Peribacillus simplex NBRC 15720 = DSM 1321: one gene and its partner. The protein of the gene in region 2 interacts with the protein of the main gene of each other region in a pairwise test. Links are inferred from orthologs where the notes say so. Each region holds a gene or a part of one and is shown on either strand. Other genes may lie near its edges.

The links.
Region 1: the proteins of recA (region 2) and BS1321_RS20835 interact in binary tests that used the Bacillus subtilis proteins (3 or more experiments, as listed by UniProt). The link is inferred for Peribacillus simplex NBRC 15720 = DSM 1321 from one-to-one orthologs.

What each region holds. Positions count from the first base shown.
Region 1 is NZ_CP017704.1:4,318,026-4,321,101, reverse strand. Bases 224-2,961 are described here. They hold BS1321_RS20835 (YveK family protein), read right to left. Parts: upstream 2,064-2,961; coding sequence 1,383-2,063; downstream 224-1,382. Other genes in these bases: BS1321_RS20830 (helix-turn-helix domain-containing protein), read left to right, coding at 2,537-2,836; BS1321_RS20840 (CpsD/CapB family tyrosine-protein kinase), read right to left, coding at 668-1,354; BS1321_RS20845 (tyrosine-protein phosphatase), read right to left, coding at 224-469. In the rest of the region: more of BS1321_RS20845, read right to left, coding at 1-223. UniProt on the Bacillus subtilis protein: Required for YwqD kinase activity. May bring YwqD and its substrates into contact. Probably involved in the regulation of capsular polysaccharide biosynthesis.
Region 2 is NZ_CP017704.1:857,062-860,277, forward strand. Bases 92-2,969 are described here. They hold recA (recombinase RecA), read right to left. Parts: upstream 2,115-2,969; coding sequence 1,068-2,114; downstream 92-1,067. Other genes in these bases: rny (ribonuclease Y), read right to left, coding at 92-722; BS1321_RS03905 (competence/damage-inducible protein A), read right to left, coding at 2,462-2,969. Outside these bases: more of rny, read right to left, coding at 1-91; more of BS1321_RS03905, read right to left, coding at 2,970-3,216. UniProt on the Bacillus subtilis protein: Multifunctional protein involved in homologous recombination, DNA repair and competence.

The DNA of each region.
Region 1 (3,076 bases), 3.5 Mb from region 2 along the record:
TTTTCCCAAAGAGACCGATAATACTACCAGAGGTAAGTTGAGTTAACGCGCCCTCCTGGACCAATTCAAATAATAGTTTATGATTCCTAATCAATTCCTTATTTCTCTCAGGATGTACAATAATCGGTGTTATTCCTTTAAGCAGCAGCTCATAAATCACTTCTTGTGTGTATGTAGGGACTTTTCCCGACGGGAGCTCTAGCAGCAAATACATACCGTTATCGTCCAGAGTTAGGATTTCTTCCTTTTCAAGTGAAGTGAATATGTCCCGGTGTATTCTTACTTCTTGTCCGGGATGAATGGTAAGAGGAATATTTTCTTGTTGAAAACTCTCATTTAACCTCACAACACGATCCATGATGTCACTCTTAACATTTACATATTTCTCATTTAAGTGATGTGGCGTGGCAAATAAATGGGTGATCCCTGCTTCTACAGCTTTTTTTGCCATGTTGAAGCTCTCCTCCATGTCCGCGGATCCATCATCAACTCCCGGGAGAATGTGACAATGTATGTCGATCAAATTTCACACACTTCCTTTTTAAATAAATAGGATATTAGCCTTAATCACAGAGAAATCAGATAGGAATTAATACCCCGATTAATAGTAGCATATAAAACTCCCATTAAACAGGGTGTTATTTTGTCGAAAATTGTATTATTTCGATTAAGATTTATAGTAATAATAATTGCTGTTATCCGTCCCAACGCCATTCAAAACGACTCCCAGCAAGGATGTGTTAGCTTTCATTAAAAGGTCCTTTGCTTTTACTGCACTTTGTTTGTTTGTCTTGCCGCTTGCCACTACCATGATCACCCCATCACATTTATTAGCTACAATCTGGGAATCCGGCACTACCAGAACGGGCGGAGTATCAAAAATGATATAATCATAGATTTCTTTTAGTTCATCAATGGCTGTCTCTATCGCTTTAGAATTTAATAACTCTGAAGGATTAGGTGGTATCGGCCCACTTGTTAAAATGTCTAAATTTGAAACATTTGAATTCAAGATAGTTTTTCTTAAGTCCATTTTCTTTGTCAATACGCTTGTAAGTCCATGTATATTACTAAGGTTAAAAGCATAATGAACCGATGGTTTCCTTAAGTCCGCATCCACAAGTAATACTTTTTTCTCTTCTTGAGCAAGCACAATCGCTAGGTTGGCAGCTGTAGTCGATTTCCCATCATTAGGCTCTGATGAAGTAACCACAATGGTTTTGATTTCTTTATCTACTGAAGAGAACTGTATGTTTGTCCTAATTAATCGATATTGTTCAGTAATAGGCGATTTAGGATTATTCTGCGCAATTAAATTCACTTGTTTTTCATCTTTACTTCTCAAAAATCCCACTTCCTTTCTTAATGCCACTGAATGTTCTTTATTTATGTTGCGATATTTTTTGAATAGATCCAAGTAATGGTAAGTCAAGGAGTCTCTCTATATCATCCTCGTCCTTAATCGTATTGTCCAAATACTCTAGTAGGAATGCCAAGCCTATTCCAGCCATCAATCCCACCACAACTGCAATAGCGATATTCAATAATGGATTAGGTTTTACAGGCGAAGGATTCTCCTTAATTTCTGCCTTAGCAAGTATGCTAACATTGTCTACTTTCATAATATCTTTGATTTCCTTCTGAAAAATTGAAGAAACCGTGTTGGCAATCTTAACTGCCTTGGCCGGATTACTATCCTGAACCGTTAATGAGAAGACTTGCGAATTTTCTTGACTGTTAATCGTAATTTTTTGACTAAGTTGATCTACGCTTTGGTCTAGTTCAAGCTCATCAATGACCTTCTCCAATATGGCAGGGCTTTTTATGATCACACTGTATGTATTGATCATGTCGATATTAGATCGTATTTGATTCGAGTCCAATTGGTTCCCAGATTGTTTCTGATTAACGAGAATCTGTGTTGAAGATTGATAAACGGGTGTTAATAAGAAATAAGAAATTGTTCCACTAATCAGAGCGGCAATCAATGTCAGCAGCATGATTAGCTTCCAACGTTTCTTTAATGTTTTAAAAATATCTTTAATACTAATAGTTTCTTCCATTTCATCCTCCTGATATGTTAAAAATGACCTATTGCATTATACCATAATATTACCTAGTTTTTATGTATTTTCAAGGAAATTTACATGGAAATTACAATCAAAGAATACTTTTCAAATGCCAAAGTAATTTTACAAAAAAGAAAATAGTAATACAAAGGTAATAATTGTTAATTTTTATATTGTATTAATCACATTAAATACCCCGTTTTCCAGAATATTTTCACCAGCAATTTTATTAATCCTTAGTATACACCCATTGCCATAATTTGTTAGGTCTTTTTGTTATTTAACAATATTTTCTAGAAATAACCTAACTAAATGCCTACCAAAACCGGAAAATCCGTTTATACATATAATTGTGTCAAGTATTTTAGTGCCTAGTTATCATTAAAAATGAAAGGAAAATGTGTAAACTAAAAGTAATAGTTTAAATGAGTATATAATTTTCATATTAATGGTTAGGTGTGGTCTATATGATAGGTTACCGAGTTAAATTGCTTAGGGAAGAAAGGAATATGTCAATTAGTGAACTCTCCGCAAAATCCGGCGTTGCCAAATCCTATATAAGCTCACTGGAAAGAAACCTTCAAACAAACCCTACTATTTTAGTTTTGGAAAAAATCGCTAGAATCCTTTGTATTAAGGTCGATGCTCTATTGAATGAACAAGCAGACAAGGGCATGGATGAAGAGTGGATGGAAATTATGCAGGATATTATGGGTTCAGGAATATCGAAAGAGGAAATGCGCGAATTTATTCAAGATAGAAAGTGATGTCTTTAAGGATTGAGAAATTATGATACCGCTTTCTTTAGGTGCAAATGCAAAGAGTAAACTTTAAAAGGAGAAAAGTGGATATAGCTACTTTTCCCCCTTTTATTACTTTTTAAAATATTCCTCAATCGCCTCGAACCATATGTAATGCCCTTGGTAATTAGGATGGATGTTAACATTAGTCAGTATATCAGCCAATCTCCTATTCTTTCTCTTTAGCTTCTTTTCTATCCCTCTTTA
Region 2 (3,216 bases):
ATACCTGTTAGCGTTTCTAACGTTCGGATATTTCGTCCTTCACGTCCGATTATCCGTCCTTTCATTTCATCGTTTGGAAGATTTACTACAGAAACGGTGGTTTCTGCAACATGATCAGCCGCACAACGCTGAATGGCAAGAGAAAGGACTTCTTTTGCTTTTTTATCAGCTTCTTCTTTGGCACGGGTATCACTTTCTTTAATCATAAGCGCTACATCGTGAGCCAGCTCGTTTTCCATTCGGTCTATAATGATTGCTTTAGCTTCTTCACGAGTTAAACCGGAAACACGTTCAAGCTCTGTTTGCTGCTTACGAACCGTCTCGTCCACTTTGCTTTCCATCTCTTCAATATGCTGTTGTCTTTGGTTTAGAGAATCTTCTTTTTTCTCCAAAAGGCTTTCACGTTTGTCTAACGTTTCATCCTTGCGGTCCAGATTCTCTTCTCTTTGCAATAACCGATTTTCTTGTTTTTGTAATTCGTTCCTTCTTTCACGGGCTTCCCGATCCGAATCGGCACGAACTTTATGAATTTCATCTTTTGCTTCCAACAAGGCTTCTTTCTTAAGTGCTTCCGCTTCACGTTTTGCATCCTCAAGGATGTGTTCTGCAGAGCCCTTTGCCCCTGCTATTTTACTCTCAAATTTTGATTTGTGAATAAAATAACCAACAACTGCACCGACGATTAGGCCAAGCAAAGTGAAGATGATTGTCATGGGTTCCATCGTTTCACCTCCCCTTGCTATGAACTTTTTACATAAAATGTTGAACTGTCGGCAAGTACATTGCACATAAATTCAATATACAGCACTTAATTTTCAAAATTTTAGTTTGAAAAATTGTAAAATATACATATTAATTGTATAGTTGAGAATTTTTATTGTCAAGCGTTTGTCCCTTATGTATCAATGATTATTCAAGTTTTCTTAATATTAACCATCATAATGTACAGCATTCATTATGGAAGAAGTCTGTAAATCTGATTTCAATGCCATTTAATCCTCTTAAAATTTCGCACTTTTCTCAAAATATATAGAAAAGGCCTAAGCGAACAAGCTTAGGCCATACCATTAATCAAGCAATTCAAAATGCTCTTCTGGTTCATTTTCTTCTGGTGGTAATTCATGCTCTCCATCGAGATTATAGTGATCTCTGATTTTCTGAGAAATTTCCTTAGCGATATCCTGATTTTCTTTCAAGAACAGCTTCGCATTTTCGCGGCCTTGTCCGACACGCTCTTCATTGTATGAATACCACGAGCCGCTTTTAAGGACGATATCAAGATCTGCACCCATATCGATGATTTCACCTTCCTGGGAAATCCCTTGACCATACATAATGTCAACTTCCGCTTGACGGAATGGTGGAGCAACCTTGTTTTTTACAACTTTGATTTTGGTTTTATTACCGACAATTTCATTTCCTTGTTTTAGTTGTTCCGCACGGCGCACTTCCAGACGAACAGTTGAATAGAACTTCAATGCCCGGCCTCCCGGAGTCGTTTCAGGATTCCCAAACATAACACCGATTTTTTCACGGACTTGGTTAATGAAAATGGCAATGGTATTTGATTTATTAATGGCACCAGACAGTTTTCTTAGTGCCTGAGACATCATCCGGGCTTGAAGACCCATATGGGAATCTCCCATTTCGCCTTCGATTTCAGCTTTAGGAACAAGTGCTGCCACCGAGTCAATGACAATGATATCCACCGCTCCACTTCGAACTAACGCTTCAGCGATCTCTAAGGCTTGTTCACCCGTATCAGGCTGTGAAAGCAGTAACTCATCGATATTCACACCAAGTTTTTCTGAATATGCTGGATCTAAGGCATGTTCGGCATCAATGAATGCAGCCGTGCCGCCAGTCTTTTGTACTTCTGCAATAGCATGTAATGCAACAGTCGTTTTACCGGAGCTTTCAGGTCCATATATCTCAATGACCCGGCCTCTTGGATATCCGCCCACTCCCAATGCTACGTCCAATGCTAAAGAACCGCTTGAAATCGTTGAAATTCTACGATCAGACTGTTCCCCAAGTTTCATAATGGAACCTTTACCAAATTGTTTTTCAATTTGTTTTAACGCCATATCTAAAGCCGCTTGACGATCACTCACTCAATTTCCTCCTCTATATTCAAATAATCGGCTGTCCGATTAAAGTTGTACTTACGTTAGCAATTATTTGAGATCAAGGTTTGTATCCTGTCTCAAAACCTATCTTTACTATATACTCTTTTTACTATTTTGCCAAGCAAAAAGTCGAACATTCATTCGTTTTTTTCTTTCGGGATATTCTTTGTAAAAAAGCGTTTTATCTTAAGGAAATCTCCATTTCCTTTCACTTACTCCCTAAAAAAAACATTTTCATTGAATTAACTTTTTTCTTTTTTCCCTATTTTTCAAGAAACAAACTTCTCAAACCAAATAAAAAGCAGAGCTGTAAAAAGCTCTGCTTTTAGCGTTTATAAATCCCTTAATAGGTAGTGACAGCCGTACTTCACACTCCGAATACGGTTTTGCGCCCTGCTTCCGGAAAGATTCAACTCCTTGAAATGAGTGTTCCCATCCCGATAGGAAATGCCAATAAATACTGTCCCTACAGGCTTGCCTTCTTGTTCATCCGGCCCTGCAACACCCGTAAAGCTTATGCCTACATCCGCATCGAGCTTGCTCCGGACATTAGAGGCCATTTCCATTGCACACTCACCGCTGACCACCCCATGCTCAGATATCGTATCATCACTGACGCCGAGGACATTCGACTTCGCATCATTCGTATAGCAGACAATTCCGCCTTTGAAGACTTTACCGGCACCCGGGATGGTTGTCAGCTGTTCTTGGAACATCCCTCCGGTCAAGCTTTCAGCTGCCGCGATTGAAAGCTTGCGGACCGTTAATTCTTTTACAAGTTCCTTTATTAGCGAAGTATTATCACTTCCATAATGGAACTTGCCGACCCTGCTGAGAATTTCTTTTTCCGCTTCTAAAATAAGCTCCTCGCATTTTTCTTTAGAAGAGTCTTTAGCAGTGATCCTTAACGTCACTTCCCCTTCGGCTGCCAGCGGAGCAATTGTCGGATTCGTTTGATTGACAAGGAGATCTTCAATCACCGTTTCCAGTTCGGCTTCACCTATACCGTAGAACCGAAGAACCTTGGAATCGATCCGTTCATGCTTTTCCAATTTATTCATGATCTTTTCATAACCATAACTTAAAA